Regions from separate parts of the Micromonospora echinaurantiaca genome, predicted to be linked through region 3. Evidence: riboswitches for the same ligand, from Rfam matches in the RefSeq annotation. Region 3 holds a riboswitch; each other region holds the start of a gene.
What was found. A riboswitch is a leader RNA that binds a small molecule or an ion and turns the genes downstream of it on or off. The one in region 3 is predicted to bind cobalamin.
Positions count from the first base shown of each region.

Region 1 (3,763 bases), 1.0 Mb from region 3:
GGGCCGACCGGCACCCCGGCCCGGCCCCTCCGCACCGGCGTAGCTAAGGACAGCGCACCATGATCTATCAGGAGAAGATCTCCGGCCTCGGCGAGTTGTCGCTCGTGACCGTGGCACCCGACCGGCACGCCGAACTGCTGCACGGCTGGGTCACCCAGCCCCGCAACTCGTTCTGGGGGATGGGTGGCCACACCGTCGAGCAGGTGCACGAGATCTACGCGTTCATCGACAGCCTGCCAACCCACCACGCCTACCTGATCACCGTCGACGACGAGCCGGTCGGGCTCTTCCAGACCTACCAGCCCGGGGCCGACCCGGTCGGCGAGCGCTACCCGGTCCAGCCCGGCGACATCGGGATGCACCTGCTGCTCAACCCCGGCCGGCGGTACGCCCGCGGCCTGACCACCGCGATCGGTCCCGCGCTCGCCCGGTTCCTGTTCCGGGACCCGGCCGCGCAACGGATCGTGGTGGAGCCGGACGTGCGCAACCAACTGGCCCTGCGTCGCCTGGAGTCCGAGGGCTTCACCTTCGGCTCCGAGATCGACATGCCGGACAAGCGCGCCCAGCTCGCCTTCCTGACCCGGGCCCGGTTCGAGGCGGACCACCCCGACCCTGGAGTGAGCCCGTCGATCCGCTAGCTGGCCGCCAGGCGGATCCCGAGCGCGACGAAGGCGACGGCGCAGATCCGGTTGATCCGACGTGACCAGCGGCCGTCGGCCAACCGGCCGGCGAGCCGCCCAGCGCCGGCGCCCAGGGCGATGTCGACGGCGAGCTGCACCGCCACGAACAGCGCGCCGAGCAGGACGAGCTGGGCGGTGACGTCACCGGCTGCCGGGTCGACGAACTGGGGCAGGAAGGCCACGCTGAACAGGATCATCTTCGGGTTGAGCAGGTTGGTCACCAGCCCGCGCAGGAATGCCCGGCTGGCCCGGCCACCCTGCTCCGTCACCGCGTCGACGGGACCGCCGGCGCCGCGTAGCGCCCGTACGCCGAGGACGATCAGGTACGCCGCGCCGGCCCAGCGGATCGCGGTGAACAGCACCGGCGACGCCGAGACCAGCGCGGCGAGACCGCAGACGACCGCCGCGACGTGCACCGCCTCCCCGGCGGCGACGCCGAGCGCGGCGACCACCCCGGCGCGGGTGCCGTAGCGGGCGGCGTTGGCCAGGACGAACATCATGTCCGGACCGGGAGTGACCATGAGCACGACGATGGCGGCGAGGTAACCGGCGAGGGTCGCCGCGGACACACCGAGCATCCCTCAGCCCTCCCCGGCCCCGTCGAGCAGGGCCTGCCGCAGTGCCAGCCGGTGCTCGCGGCGGATCTCCGCCTCGCGGTAGCGGCGCCGGTCGCCGTCGGTCTGCGGCAGCAGCGGCGGGACGGTGCGGGGCTGGCCGGCGTCGTCGATGGCGACCATGACCAGGTGCGCGGTGGCCACGTCGGTGGGTGGCACCGCGCGGTCCCAGCGGTCCGCGGTCACCTTGACGGCCACCTCCATCGAGCTGCGGCCGGCCCAGGTGATCCGGGCGTCGACGTGGACCACGTCGCCGACCCGCACCGCGCGCAGGAACGCGGTCTCGTCGATCGCGGCGGTGACCGCCGGCCCGTCGGAATGCCGCGCGGCGACCACCCCGGCGACCGAGTCGATGAGATTGAGGATCCGGCCGCCGTGGACCGTGCCCATCAGGTTGGTGTGGTGCTGGTCCATGATCTGCGACAGGGTCAGGTGCGACGCCGACGGGGGTCGGCCGGCGATGGTGGTGGTGTCGTGCACAGCGGTAGTCCGTCCTCGGGAAGCACACCGTCGATCCCGCCGGCGCGCACGTCGAGGAACACGCTCGTGGCGCGTCACCCGCCCGACCCACCCGCGAGGTCGACGGCAGCGCACACACCTCGTGTGCGCAGCGCGGGCAGGTCTTCGGACTCGCGGGCGCGACCGGGCGTGCCGGTCTCCTACTGGCCGTCGCTTCCCAGACCTCGCGGTCCAGTGCGTGGTGACGGCGGTCGTTCCCACTCACCGCTGCGGGGCAGTCCCGGACTTGCACCGGGTTCCCTCTTACGACGCCCGGCCGAACCCGGCCGGGCGAACCAGCGCCGGGTGACAGCCTATTCGATCGACGACGCTCTGCCTCCATCGCGGGCGCTGGCAAGGGTGATTCGGGCCGGCACCCGGCCGAGCCGAATCGGAGCACCGGCCGGAGCCGGGAAGGTCCGAAGGGACCTTCCCGGCTCCGGCGCGGGCGCCGACCGCGGTCAGCCGGCCGACAGGTCGGGCTTCCGGTTCGGACGGAGGTACCGGGCGTAGGCACCGGTGGTGAAGAACGCCGGCAGGTCCTCGCCGAGGGCGGTGTCCTCGACGATCCGTGCGGCCTGCTCGGCGCGGTCCCGCTCGGTGCCTTCGCGTCCCGTGGTCAGGGCGGTGAGTTCCGCCGCGAGGATCGATCGGACCAGGTCCTCCGTCACGCAGCCGCCGTCGGCCAGCGGAGTGCCGTGGTGCAGCCACTGCCAGACCTGGCAGCGGGCGATCTCGGCGGTCGCGGCGTCCTCCATCAGGTTCCACAGCGCCACCGCGCCGGTGCCGCCGAGCCAGGCGTCGACGTAGCGCAGCGCCACCGCGATGTTGGACCGCAGTCCCGCGGCGGTGACCTGGCCCGGGGTCTTGTCGACGGCGAGCAGGTCGGCGGCGGTGACACTGACGTCGTCCCGGAGCCGGGCGAGCTGGTTCGGCCGCTCGCCCAGCACCGCGTCGAACTCCGCCCGGCAGGTGTCGACCAGGCCCGGGTGGGCGACCCAGGAGCCGTCGAACCCGTCGCCGGCCTCCCGCCGCTTGTCCGCCCGCACCCGGCCGAGGGCCACCTCGTTGACCTCCGGGTCCCGGCTGGGGATGAACGCGGCCATCCCGCCGATGGCGTGCGCCCCGCGCCGGTGACACGTCGAGACGAGCAGTTCGGTGTAGGCGCGCATGAACGGCACGGTCATGGTGACCTCGGACCGGTCCGGCAGCACGAAGTCCGGCCACTGCCCGAAGTTCTTGATGACACTGAAGATGTAGTCCCACCGTCCGGCGTTGAGCCCCGCCGAGTGCTCGCGCAGCTCGTACAGGATCTCCTCCATCTCGAAGGCGGCGGTGATGGTCTCGATCAGGGTGGTGGCCCGGATGGTGCCCTGCGGCAGGCCCAGGTACCGCTGGGCGAAGACGAAGATGTCGTTCCACAGCCGCGCCTCGCGGTGGCCCTCCAGCTTCGGCAGGTAGAAGTAGGGCCCGGCGCCGGCGTCGAGCTGCCGTCGGGCGCAGTGGAAGAGGTAGAGCCCGAAGTCGACCAGGCTGGCCGAGATTGGCCGGCCGTCCACCGCGATTCCCTTCTCCACGAGGTGCCAGCCGCGCGGCCGGACCACGATCGTGGCCAGCTCCTCACCGAGGGCGTACCGCTTGCCACGCGGGTCGGTGAAGTCGATCCGCCGGTCCAGGGCGTCGATCAGGTTGAGCTGCCCGCTGATGACGTTGTGCCAGGTCGGGGCGGTGGCGTCCTCGAAGTCGGCGAGCCACACCTTGGCGCCGGAGTTGAGCGCGTTGACGGTCATCTTGCGGTCGGTGGGTCCGGTGATCTCGACCCGCCGGTCGACGAGACCGGGTGCGGGCGGGGCCACCCGCCAGGTGGGGTCGGCGCGGATCCCGGCGGTCTCCGGGAGGAAGTCGGGCAGTTGGCCGGTGGCGTACCGGTCGCGGCGGGCCCGGCGGGTGTCCAGCAGCGCCACCCGCCGG
Region 1 is NZ_LT607750.1:1,740,600-1,744,362, forward strand. It holds gene GA0070609_RS07995 (GNAT family N-acetyltransferase) at 60-638, shown strand; gene GA0070609_RS08000 (LysE family translocator) at 635-1,258, opposite strand; gene GA0070609_RS08005 (acyl-CoA thioesterase) at 1,262-1,708, opposite strand; cobalamin riboswitch at 1,893-2,108, opposite strand; gene aceB (malate synthase A) at 2,254-3,763, opposite strand, start outside.
Region 1: another riboswitch for cobalamin. It lies ahead of GA0070609_RS08005 (acyl-CoA thioesterase); the one in region 3 lies ahead of cobN (cobaltochelatase subunit CobN).

Region 2 (3,763 bases), 1.0 Mb from region 3:
CGTGGGAGCTGCCGCAGCGAGCGCTGATCGATCTCGCCGCCGCCCGCGCGCCGTACGTCGACCAGTCGCAGTCGCTGAACCTGTTCATGGGCGCGCCGACCATCGGCAAGCTGTCGTCGATGTACCTGTACGCCTGGAAGTCCGGGCTGAAGACCACCTACTACCTGCGCTCGCGTCCCGCGACGCGGATCCAGCAGGCCACCGTCGCCGTCACACCGGTGGTCAAGCCGGTCGTCGCCGTCAGCGACGCCGAGGCACTGGCCTGCTCCCTGGAGAACCCCGAGAGCTGTGAGGCCTGCCAGTGACCAGGACACCCGAACTCCGTACCGACACCCGGCACATGCTGCTCGATCCCGGCATGGACCTGACCCTGCGGCCGATGCGCTACCCGCACTTCTTCGACCGGTTCAAGGACGCCATCAAGAACACCTGGACCGTCGAGGAGGTCGACCTGCACGCCGACCTCGCCGACCTGGCGAAGCTTTCGCCCGCCGAGCAGCACCTGGTGTCCCGGCTGGTCGCGTTCTTCGCCACCGGCGACACCATCGTCGCCAACAACCTGGTGCTCAACCTCTACCAGCACGTCAACTCGCCGGAGGGCCGGCTCTACCTGTCCCGGCAGCTGTTCGAGGAGGCCGTGCACGTCCAGTTCTACCTGAACCTGCTCGACACCTACGTGCCCGACGAGCGGGAGCGCTTCGCGGCGTTCGCCGCCATCGAGAACATCCCGTCGATCCGGCGCAAGGCGGAGTTCTGCTTCCGCTGGATCGACTCCGTCTTCGAGCTGCGCGAGCTCAGATCCCGCGCGGACCGAAGGGCGTTCCTGCTCAACCTGATCTGCTTCGCCGCCTGCATCGAGGGCCTGTTCTTCTACGGCGCCTTCGCCTACGTCTACTTCCTGCGCTCCCGGGGCCTGCTCAACGGGCTCGCCTCCGGCACCAACTGGGTGTTCCGCGACGAGTCGATGCACATGGCGTTCGCCTTCGACGTGGTGGACACCGTTCGGCGCGAGGAACCGGAGCTGTTCGACGAGGAGCTGGTCCGCCAGGTGCGGGAGATGCTGGCCGAGGCGGTCGAGTGCGAGGCCCAGTTCGCCGAGGACCTGCTCGAACAGGGCGTCTCCGGGTTGTCGCTACGGGACATGCGGGAGTACCTCCAGCACGTCGCCGACCGCCGGCTCGCCCAGCTCGGCATCGCGCCGCTCTACGGCTCGGCGAACCCGTTCGCGTTCATGGAACTGCAGGACGTGCAGGAGTTGTCGAACTTCTTCGAGCGGCGGGTGTCGGCGTACCAGGTGGGCGTCACCGGGAGCGTCACCTTCGACGACGACTTCTGACGGGGTGAACGGCCGGAGCATCGTCAGCCATGGCGGCGGTGCGGCGCTGACAGCCGCGGTTGGCCGGGCACGCGTTGGCGCGGATCTTCTCGATCCGCGCCAGGCGGGCCCGCCCACATTCGCTCCTCGCCCCCTTAGGATGAACAACGGTGCTGGTTCGCCGTGCCCACAACGGGCGCGGCGTCGTAAGAGGGAACCCGGTGCGAGTCCGGGACTGCCCCGCAGCGGTGAGTGGGAACGACCGCCGTCATGAGCACTGGACCGCGAGGTCTGGGAAGCGACGGCCAGTAGGCGACCGTACCGGTCACGCCCACGAGTCCGAAGACCTGCCCGCACCGCGCACGCCACCCGGTGTGCGCCGCCGACGGTCTCTCGGGACGGCCGGGCGGAAGCCGGTACGTCGGGCGTACCCCTTCCCTCCCTGCTGTCACGCGAGTCCTCGGGCACTTCGAGGGAAGGACCCCATGAGTACCGCATTCGGTCAGAGCACCGTGCTCGGCTATCCGCGTATCGGCGGCAACCGTGAACTCAAGAAGGCCGTGGAGAGCTACTGGGCCGGCAGGATCGACGCCGAGAAGTTGGCGGCGACCTCGGCCACGTTGCGGGCTGAGGTCTGGCGAACGCTGCGTGACGCGCGCCTGGACGCGATCCCGTCCAACACGTTCTCCTACTACGACCACATGCTCGACACCGCCGTCGCCGTCGGCGCGATCCCGCACCGGTTCGCCCGACTCGGCCTGTCCGACCTGGACACCTACTTCGCCATGGCGCGCGGCGCCGACACCGAGCCGGCGCTGGAGCTGACGAAGTGGTTCGACACCAACTACCACTACCTGGTTCCCGAGATCGGCGCCGACACCGCCTTCGCGGCGGATCCCGCGAAGGCGCTGGGTGAGTACCGCGAAGCGCGCGACCTGGGTGTCGAGAGCCGGCCGGTGCTGGTCGGGCCGGCCACGTTCCTCCTGCTGGCCAAGCCCACCGAGCCGCACGACGAACCGTTCGACCGGTTGGCCGACCTCGTCGACGTGTACGCGGACATCCTGCGGTCCCTCGGTGCCGCCGGCGTGCAGTGGGTGCAGCTGGACGAACCGGCCTACGTCACCGATCGGAGCGCCGCCGAGATCGACGCGCTGCGCGGCGCCTACCACCGGCTGTGCGCGGTGCAGGGGCGACCGAACATCTTCGTCGCCACGTACTTCGGGGAACTCGGCGACGCGCTCCCCGCGCTGCTCGACACGCCGGTCGAGGCTCTCGGTGTGGATCTGGTGGCCGGGCCTGGCAACCTGCGAGGGCTCGCCGGCGCGGGTCCGCTGCGCGGCAAGACGATCGTCGCCGGCCTCGTCGACGGTCGCAACGTCTGGCGTACCGACCTGCGCGCCGCGGTCGCCGCCGGCGCCGTCGTGACCGGGCTCGCCGACCACGTCGCCGTGTCCTCGTCGTGCTCGCTGCTGCACCTACCGGTGGATCTGTCCGCCGAAACCGCGCTCGATCCGGCCCTGCGCCGGCGGCTCGCCTTCGCCCGGCAGAAGGTGGACGAGGTGGTCCTGCTGAGCCGTGCCCTGCGCAACGGCACCACGTCCCTGCCCGAGCCGCTACCGCCCGCGCCGGCGGGGTGGTACAACGACGCCGTTCGCGGTCGGCTCGCCGCGCTCCGACCCACGGACCGGCAGCGCGGCGCCTACCCGGAGCGTGCGGCGGCACAGCAGGCCCGGCTGAACCTGCCGCCGCTGCCGACCACGACGATCGGCTCCTTCCCGCAGACCGACGAACTGCGCCGGGCGCGGGCCGAGCATCGGGCCGGGCGCCTCGACGCCGACGCCTACACCCAACGGATGCGCGCCGAGGTCGAACACGTCATCCGGCTCCAGGAACGGCTGGGGCTGGACGTGCTCGTGCACGGCGAGCCGGAACGCAACGACATGGTCCAGTACTTCGGTGAGCAGTTGGACGGATTCGCCGCCACCGACCACGGTTGGGTGCAGTCCTACGGATCGCGCTGCGTCCGGCCGCCGATCATCTACGGCGACGTAGCCCGCAGGGCACCGATCACGGTCGACTGGTCCACCTACGCTCAGTCGCTGACCGACCGGCCGGTGAAGGGGATGCTCACCGGCCCGGTGACGATCCTGGCCTGGTCGTTCGTCCGTAACGACCAGCCGCTGGCCGACACCGCCGACCAGATGGCACTCGCCCTGCGCGACGAGTGCCGTGATCTCGAGGCGGCCGGCATCCGGGTGATCCAGGTCGACGAGCCGGCGCTGCGCGAGACGCTGCCCCTGCGCCGGGCCGACCAGAAGGCGTACCTGGACTGGGCGGTCGGGGCGTTCCGCCTGGCCACCTGCGGCGTCGCCAACGACACCCAGATCCACACCCACCTGTGCTACTCCGAGTTCGGCGAGGTCATCACCGCCATCGACGCCCTCGACG
Region 2 is NZ_LT607750.1:1,747,703-1,751,465, reverse strand. It holds gene GA0070609_RS08035 (ribonucleoside-diphosphate reductase subunit alpha) at 1-305, shown strand, start outside; gene GA0070609_RS08030 (ribonucleotide-diphosphate reductase subunit beta) at 341-1,336, shown strand; cobalamin riboswitch at 1,473-1,684, shown strand; gene metE (5-methyltetrahydropteroyltriglutamate--homocysteine S-methyltransferase) at 1,801-3,763, shown strand, end outside.
Region 2: another riboswitch for cobalamin. It lies ahead of metE (5-methyltetrahydropteroyltriglutamate--homocysteine S-methyltransferase); the one in region 3 lies ahead of cobN (cobaltochelatase subunit CobN).

Region 3 (3,763 bases):
GCCCGACCGAGCGCGGGTACTCGCCGGTGTCGGCGAGGTGCCGGGCGAGCAGCGAGTCGGCGAGCGCGACGCCGACGTCCCAGGCGTTGCGGCTGGGGATCGCCTTCGGGTCGACCGAGTAGAAGTTCCGCCCGGTGGGCAGCACGTTGACCAGGCCGCGGGTGGGCGAGCCGGACGGGCCGGGTGGCACGAACCGGCCGTCGAGCGCGGCCAGGGTGTGCGCCAGTTCGTCGGTGGTCCGGTCCAGCCGGGGCACCAGTTCGGTGGCGGCGAAGCGGAGCACCGCGGCGGCGTCCGGGACGGCCCGGCCGGTGACCTCCTCGACCACCGCGTCGACCTTGTCCGGCGCCCAGCCGAGGGTCTCCAGGCCGACCACCAGCCGGCGGGCGAGCGCCTCGATCAGGTCCACCGCGTCGGCGGCGGTGCCGGCCGGCCCGTCGACGATGTCGGTCAGCGCCGCCGGCGGGGTCAGCCGCTCCCCCGGCGCGGCGAGCAGCGCCTGCTCGTCCAGCCCGTACGCGGCGGCGAGCGCCTGCCGCAGGCCGGGTAGCGCGTACCGGCCACCCCAGACCTGCGGGGCGCGCAGCACGGCGAGGACGAGGTTGGCCCGGGGTTCGCCGGTCGGCGCGGCGGCGAGCACGTGCAGCCCGTCGCGGATCTGCACGTCCTTGACCTCGCACAGGTAGCCGTCGAGGTGCAGCACGAAGTCGTCGAAGTCGTCCTCGCCGGGCATCTGCTCGGTGTGCAGGTCGTGGTGCAGCTCGGCGGCGCGCACGAGTGCCCAGATCTGCGCCCGCACGGTGGGCACCTTGGCCGGGTCGAGGGCCTGCACGGTGGCGTACTCGTCGAGCAGTTGCTCGAGCCGGGCCAGGTCGCCGTACGTCTCGGCGCGGGCCATCGGCGGCACCAGGTGGTCCACGACCACGGCGTGCGCGCGGCGCTTGGCCTGGGTGCCCTCGCCGGGATCGTTGACGATGAACGGGTAGACCAGCGGCAGGTCGCCGAGGACGGCGTCGGGGGCGCACCCGGCGGCCAGGCCGAGTCCCTTCCCGGGCAGCCACTCCAGGGTGCCGTGCTTGCCCAGGTGCACCACCGCGTCCGCGCCGAAGCCGCCGTCGGCGACCGGCGCCGCCAGCCAGCGGTACGCGGCCAGGTAGTGGTGGCTGGGCGGCAGGTCCGGGTCGTGGTAGATGGCGATCGGGTTCTCCCCGAAGCCGCGCGGCGGCTGGATCAGCAGCACCACGTTGCCGAACCGCAGCCCGGCCAGCACGATGTCGCCGCCGTCGGTGTACAGCTCGCCGGGTGGTTCGCCCCAGTGCTCGCGCATTCGTTCGCGCAGCTCGGCGGGCACCTGGTCGAACCAGCGGCGGTAGCGCTCGCCCGGCACCCGGGCCGGCGCGGCGGCGAGCTGCTCCGGGGTGAGCCACTCGACGTCGTGCCCGCCGGCGGCGATCAGGGCGTGGATGAGCGCGTCCCCGTCGTCCGGCGGTGGCGCGTCGCCGAGGTGGTAGCCGGCGTCGGCGAGCGCGGCGAGCAGCCGGACCGCCGAGGCGGGGGTGTCCAGGCCGACCGCGTTGCCGACCCGGGAGTGCTTCGTCGGGTACGAGCTGAGCACCACCGCCACCCGCTTGCGCGCGTTCGGCAGCCGGCGCAGCCGGGCCTGCCGCACCGCGATGCCGGCCACCCGGGCGGCGCGTTCCGGGTCGGCGACGTAGCCGGAGAGCCCGTCGGCGTCGATCCGCTTGAACGAGAACGGCACGGTGATGATCCGGCCGTCGAACTCCGGCACCGCGACCTGCATGGCGGCGTCCAACGGGGACAGTCCGGCGTCGCTGCCCGCCCACTGCTGCCGGGTGCTGGTGAGGCAGAGCGCCTGGATCACCGGCACGTCGAGGGCGGCGAGCGCGCCCACGTCCCAGGCGTCCTCGTCGCCGCCACCGGAGGCGTCCGCGGCGACCGTGCCGCCGGCCGCGAGCACGGTGACCAGCAGCGCGTCACAGCCGGCCAGGAGGCGCAGCGGACCGGCGTCGGCGGTGAGCCCGCGCAGCGAGCCGCAGAAGACCGGCAGCGGGTTGCCGCCGGCGGCGTCGACCGCGGCGGCGAGGGTGTCCACGAAGGCGGTGTTCCCGGCGAGGGCGTGCGCCCGGTAGAAGACGATGCCGACGGTCGGCCGGTCCGGGTCGGCGGGGTGCTCGCCGTACAGCCCGTGGGCCGGGGTGGGTGCGGGTGGGGCGAAGCCCTCGCCGGTGAGCAGCACGGTGTCGGAGAGGAACCGGGCCAGCTGGGCGAGGTTGGCCGGCCCGCCCTCGACCAGGTAGGCCAGTGCCTCGGTGGCCACTCCGGACGGCACGGTGGAGGCGGCCATCAGCTCGGCGTCCGGCACCGGCTCGCCGCCGAGCACCACCGTCGGCACGCCGGAGGCGAGCACCGCGGCCAGGCCGTCCGGCCACGCCTGCCGGCCGCCGAGCAGGCGTACGACCGCGAGGTGGACGCCGTCGAGCAGCGCGGGTACGGCGTCGACGGCGACCCGGGCCGGGTTGGCCAGCCGGTAGTCGGCGCCGCTGGCCCGGGCGGCGAGCAGGTCGGTGTCGGCGGTGGAGAGCAGCAGGATGCGCACGGGTGACTCCGGACAGTGACGCCCACCCGGTCGACGGCGGCGGCCGGGCACGGCGGGGCGGGTGCTGGTTCAGCGGGCAGGCGCCGCCGGCGACCGGTTCACCGGCGGCAGGCCGGTACCGGGCGGCAGCGTGCGGAACTCAGCGGTGAACGGCGGGGCGGCGGCCCGGGGCGGGCGCGGCGGCGCGGCGGCCCGCAGCGGGGCGGGTGGGCGCGGGTGCGCGGTCGCGGCCGGGCCGGGTGCGGCGATGGCCGTCGACAATGGAGACGCGGTGCGTCATCGGGTCCTCCTCGGGTGTCCACGCCCTGGGGTCAACTCCCGACGGCCGAAGTATCCTGGCTCCCGGATCGACGCTCACCCCCGGCCTTCCAACCGCGCACGCACGGCCGTGGCTCACGAGGGGGGATCGCTCCCCGGTGACAGTGGCGGGACCGCGCCGGAATCGCACCGGCTTCCTTCACTGCCGTCAGGCCGGGAATGCTGCCACACCGGCGTTGCGCCGGTCAACGCGCCCTCGGGATACCTCGCCCGACGTCGACGCGCACCCGAGCCGACCCTCAAGCTCCACTGTGATCCCACCTGCCCGGCGGCGCGCCCGCGAACGCCGCCGCCTAGGATCGGGCCACGACCAGCCGCGTCGCGTTCGAGGAGGTGCCGCCATCACCGACATCACCGACATCACCGACATCAGGTTCGAGCACCTTGCCGGCCGGGTCTGGCGCTGCCCCGGCGACCCGGATCCGGCGGCCGTGCAGGCCGGCGTCGCGCTGGTGGCCGACGACCGGGGCAGCGTGCTGATCGACGCCGGGCAGAGCCCCGCGCACGCCCGGGAGATCCAGGCCGCGCTGCGCGCCGCCGGGTTGCCGCCACCACGCTGGCTGGTCTACACCCACCACCACTGGGACCACGTCTGGGGCGCCTGCGCCTGGCCCGGCGTGGAGATCGTCGGGCACGTCACCGGCGAGCGGCTGCTGCGCGCGGAGGCCGACCGGCCGTGGAGCCACCGGTACCTGCGCGAGCAGGTGCGGGCCAACCCCCGGCTCGGCCCGAGCTTCCGGGCCCGGGCGCTGGCGGTCGACTCGTGGGACGACTTCGCGGTGCTGCCGCCCACCCGGACCTTCACCGACGAGTTGGAGCTGCCGGTGG
Region 3 is NZ_LT607750.1:2,789,423-2,793,185, forward strand. It holds gene cobN (cobaltochelatase subunit CobN) at 1-2,617, opposite strand, end outside; cobalamin riboswitch at 2,946-3,075, opposite strand; gene GA0070609_RS12845 (MBL fold metallo-hydrolase) at 3,187-3,763, shown strand, end outside.

Region 4 (3,763 bases), 1.0 Mb from region 3:
GGACACCTGCGGCTCGATGCACTCGTAGCAGCCGGCGATCGAGGCGATGGTGGCGGTCGGGGCGATCGCGACCAGCAGCGAGTTGCGCAGGCCGTGCGCGGCGACCCGCGCCCGCAGCGCGGCCCACCGCTCGCGCTGCGCGGGCTCGGCGCCCCACAGGTCCGGGTGCAGCTCACCCCGGGCGGCGCGGGTCTCGGCGTACGCGGGGTGCGCGCCGAACCGCTCCGCCAGGCCGGCCGAGGTCTCCAGGGCGGTCAGGAAGATCTCCTCCTGCACCCGGGTGGACAGCTCCTTCGCCTCGGCCGAGTCGAACGGCAGGCGCAGCGTGAAGAACGCGTCCTGCAGTCCCATCAGGCCGAGCCCGACCGGCCGCCAGCGTGGGTTCGATGCCGCCGCCTGCTCGGCCGGGTAGTAGTTGATGTCGATCACCCGATCGAGGAACACCACCGCGGTGCGGACGGTCGACCGCAGCTTCGCCCAGTCGACCCCGTCGGCGGTGACGTGCGTGCCGAGGTTGACCGAGCCCAGGTTGCACACCGCCGTCTCGGTGTCGTCGTTCACCTCGAGGATCTCGGTGCAGAGATTCGACAGGTGGATCGTGTTGCCCGGCGCACCGGTCTGGTTGGACAGCCGGTTCGACGGGTCCTTGAACGTCATCCACCCGTTGCCGGTCTGCGCCAGCGTGCGCATCATCCGCCCGTACAGGTCCCGGGCCCGGACCGTCCGGACCGCCTTCTTCTCCGCGACCCGGTAGGCGGCGTCGAACTCCTCGCCGTACAGGTCGGGCAGCTCCGGCGCGTCGGACGGGTCGATCAGCGACCAGTCGCCGTCCGCCTCGACCCGGCGCATGAACTCGTCCGGGATCCAGTTGGCCAGGTTGAGGTTGTGCGTACGCCGGGACTCCTCGCCGGTGTTGTCGCGCAGCTCCAGGAACTCCTCGATGTCCGGGTGCCACGGCTCCAGGTAGACGCAGGCCGCGCCCTTGCGCCGGCCGCCCTGGTTGACCGCGGCGACACCGGCGTCGAGGGTCTTCAGGAACGGCACGATGCCGTTGGAGCGGCCGTTCGTGCCGCGGATCAGCGCGCCCCGGCCGCGCACCCGAGACCAGGAGATGCCGATGCCGCCGGAGAACTTCGACAGCTTCGCCACCTGGTGGTACCGCTCGTAGATCGAGTCCAACTCGTCCCGCGGCGAGTCCACCAGGAAGCACGACGACATCTGGGTGTGCCGGGTGCCCGCGTTGAACAACGTCGGTGAGCTGGGCAGGTACGCCAGTGACGACATCAGGCGGTAGAACCCGACCGCCTCGACCGGCGTCTGCGACAACCCGCAGGCCACCCGCAGCAGCCAGTACTGCGGCGTCTCCACCACCAGCCGCGACTCGGGGTGGCGCAGCAGGTACCGGTCGGCGACGGTACGCAGCCCGAAGTACTCGAAGCGCAGGTCACCGTCCGGGTCCACGGCGTCGTCCAGTTCCCGGGCGTTGTCGGCCACGAACGCGGCGGTGTCGTCGCCGATCAGGCCCAGGCCGTGGGCGTATCCGATGGACTGGCTGAAGCTCGCCACATCCTGCCCGCGGACCTCCTTGTCCACGTACGCGGCCAACAGCCGCGCCGCGAGCCTGGAGTACTGCGGCTCCTCGCCGATCAGCTCCGCCGCCGTCTGGATCGACAACTTGTCCAGCTCCGCGGTGGTCGCTCCATCGTAGAGACCACTGATCGTCTTCGTGGCCACCCGCAACGGGTCCACCTCGGCCAGGTCGGCGGCCCACCGCTGCACCGCCTCGACGATCCGGTTGACGTCCACCGGCTCGGTGCCACCGTTGCGTTTGCGGACCCGCATCACCTGCCGGCGCTGCTCCGGTGCGCCCGCGCCCGGCCCGGACCGCTCCCGTACCACCGTCATGACCTCTCCTCGCGCTGTCTCCGATGGCCATCGGACGCGGGAGAACGCCAACGGGCCCGACGCAGGCCCGGTTGCTGGCGTCGGTCGTCCCGCGCGACCTCCGACCGCCGCGCGCGACGGCGCACGGCGCGCTGGCAGGTCTTCGGACTCGCGGGCCTGACCGGGGTCGCCGGTCGCCTACTGGCCGTCGCTTCCCAGGCCGGTGCGGCCCAGTGCTGTTGACGGCGGTCGTTCCCACTCACCGCTGCGGGGCAGTCCCGGACTCGCACCGGGTTCCCTCTTGCCTCGGCCGCCGTCACGCGGCCGAACCAGCTGCGTGGGACACCATATATGCCGCTGCCGTCGTGCGGGCAACACCAGATGTCGCGTCAGCGTGTCGGCTTCGTCTCACCGGTCGTCGCGCCGGACGGCAGCCGCCCGCCTCGCCGTCGGGCGCGCTTGACGGCAGCCGCCCGCCCCGCCGTTTGGCGCGCCGGGCGGCGGGGCGGCCGCCGCGGCCAGCAATCCGCGGCCGTGGCCCGCGACCCGCGGAACGCCTCTGAGCAGGGTCGCGAGGCGGCGGCCGCCGGACGGCAGGTGTTCGGGCGGGGGGCGGCCGCTTGCCCGGAGGATGACCGCCGGATAGCCTCTCGCCGTCAAGGTGCACGGGAAGCCGGTGTGAGACCGGCGCGGCCCTCGCCACTGTGACCGGGTAGCGATCTCCGACGACGCCACTGGGCCCACCCGGGCCTGGGAAGGCCGGAGCGAGCGTCGATCCGGGAGCCAGGAGACCGGCCTTGACGAGTGATCTCATCCACGAGGTGTTGGAGAGGAAGGTCGTCCCGTGCACATTGCCGAGGGCTATCTACCCCCGGTGCAGGCCGCGGCGTGGTTCGCGGTGTCCGCACCGTTCGTCGTCCACGGCAGCCGGGCACTGGTCCGGCAGGTCCGCCGCGATCCGGAGTCGAAACTGCTGCTGGGGGCGGCCGGCGCGTTCACGTTCGTGCTGTCCGCGTTGAAGATCCCGTCGGTCACCGGATCGTGTTCGCACCCCACCGGCACCGGGCTGGGCGCGGTGCTGTTCCGGCCACCGCTGATGAGCGTGCTGGGCGGCATCGTGCTGCTGTTCCAGGCGGTGCTGCTGGCCCACGGCGGGTTGAGCACGCTGGGCGCGAACATCTTCTCGATGGCGATCGTCGGCCCCTGGGTCGCCTTCGCCGTCTACTCCCTGATCCGCCGGGTCGGTGGCGGGATGGACGTGGCCGTGTTCGCCGCCGCGGCGCTGGGTGACCTGGCCACCTACTGCGTCACCAGCGTCCAGCTGGCGCTGGCGTTCCCCGACCCGGCCGCCGGGTTCGTCGCCGCACTGGCGAAGTTCGGCGGGATCTTCGCGGTGACCCAGATCCCGCTGGCGATCAGCGAAGGGCTGCTCTCCGTGCTCGTGGTACGCCTGCTGACGCGTACCAGCGGCGACGACCTGCGCCGGCTCGGGGTGCTGCGGACGCCGGCGGAGGTGCGGGCGTGAAGCGCTTCACCCGGGTGAACCTGCTGTTGCTGCTCGCGGTGCTGGTCCTGGCGGTGGCGCCGGTGGCGCTCGGACTCGGATCGGGCGACGAGCCCTTCGCCGGCGCGGACGCCCTGGCCGAGCAGGCGATCGTGGCCGACCACCCCGACTACGAGCCGTGGTTCGCGCCGATCTACGAACCGCCGTCCGGCGAGGTGGAGTCGGCGCTGTTCGCGCTCCAGGCCGCGCTGGGCGCCGGGTTCCTCGGCTACTACTTCGGGGTCGCCCGGACCCGGCAGCGGCAGCGGAGCACCGCCGCCGAACAGCCGCGCGGGTAGTGTTCGCGCTCGACGTCGCGGCGCACACCGGTCCCTG
Region 4 is NZ_LT607750.1:1,751,647-1,755,409, forward strand. It holds gene GA0070609_RS08035 (ribonucleoside-diphosphate reductase subunit alpha) at 1-1,905, opposite strand, end outside; cobalamin riboswitch at 2,022-2,233, opposite strand; cobalamin riboswitch at 2,527-2,698, shown strand; gene GA0070609_RS08040 (energy-coupling factor ABC transporter permease) at 2,729-3,409, shown strand; gene GA0070609_RS08045 (energy-coupling factor ABC transporter substrate-binding protein) at 3,406-3,726, shown strand; gene cbiQ (cobalt ECF transporter T component CbiQ) at 3,726-3,763, shown strand, end outside.
Region 4: another riboswitch for cobalamin. It lies ahead of GA0070609_RS08035 (ribonucleoside-diphosphate reductase subunit alpha); the one in region 3 lies ahead of cobN (cobaltochelatase subunit CobN).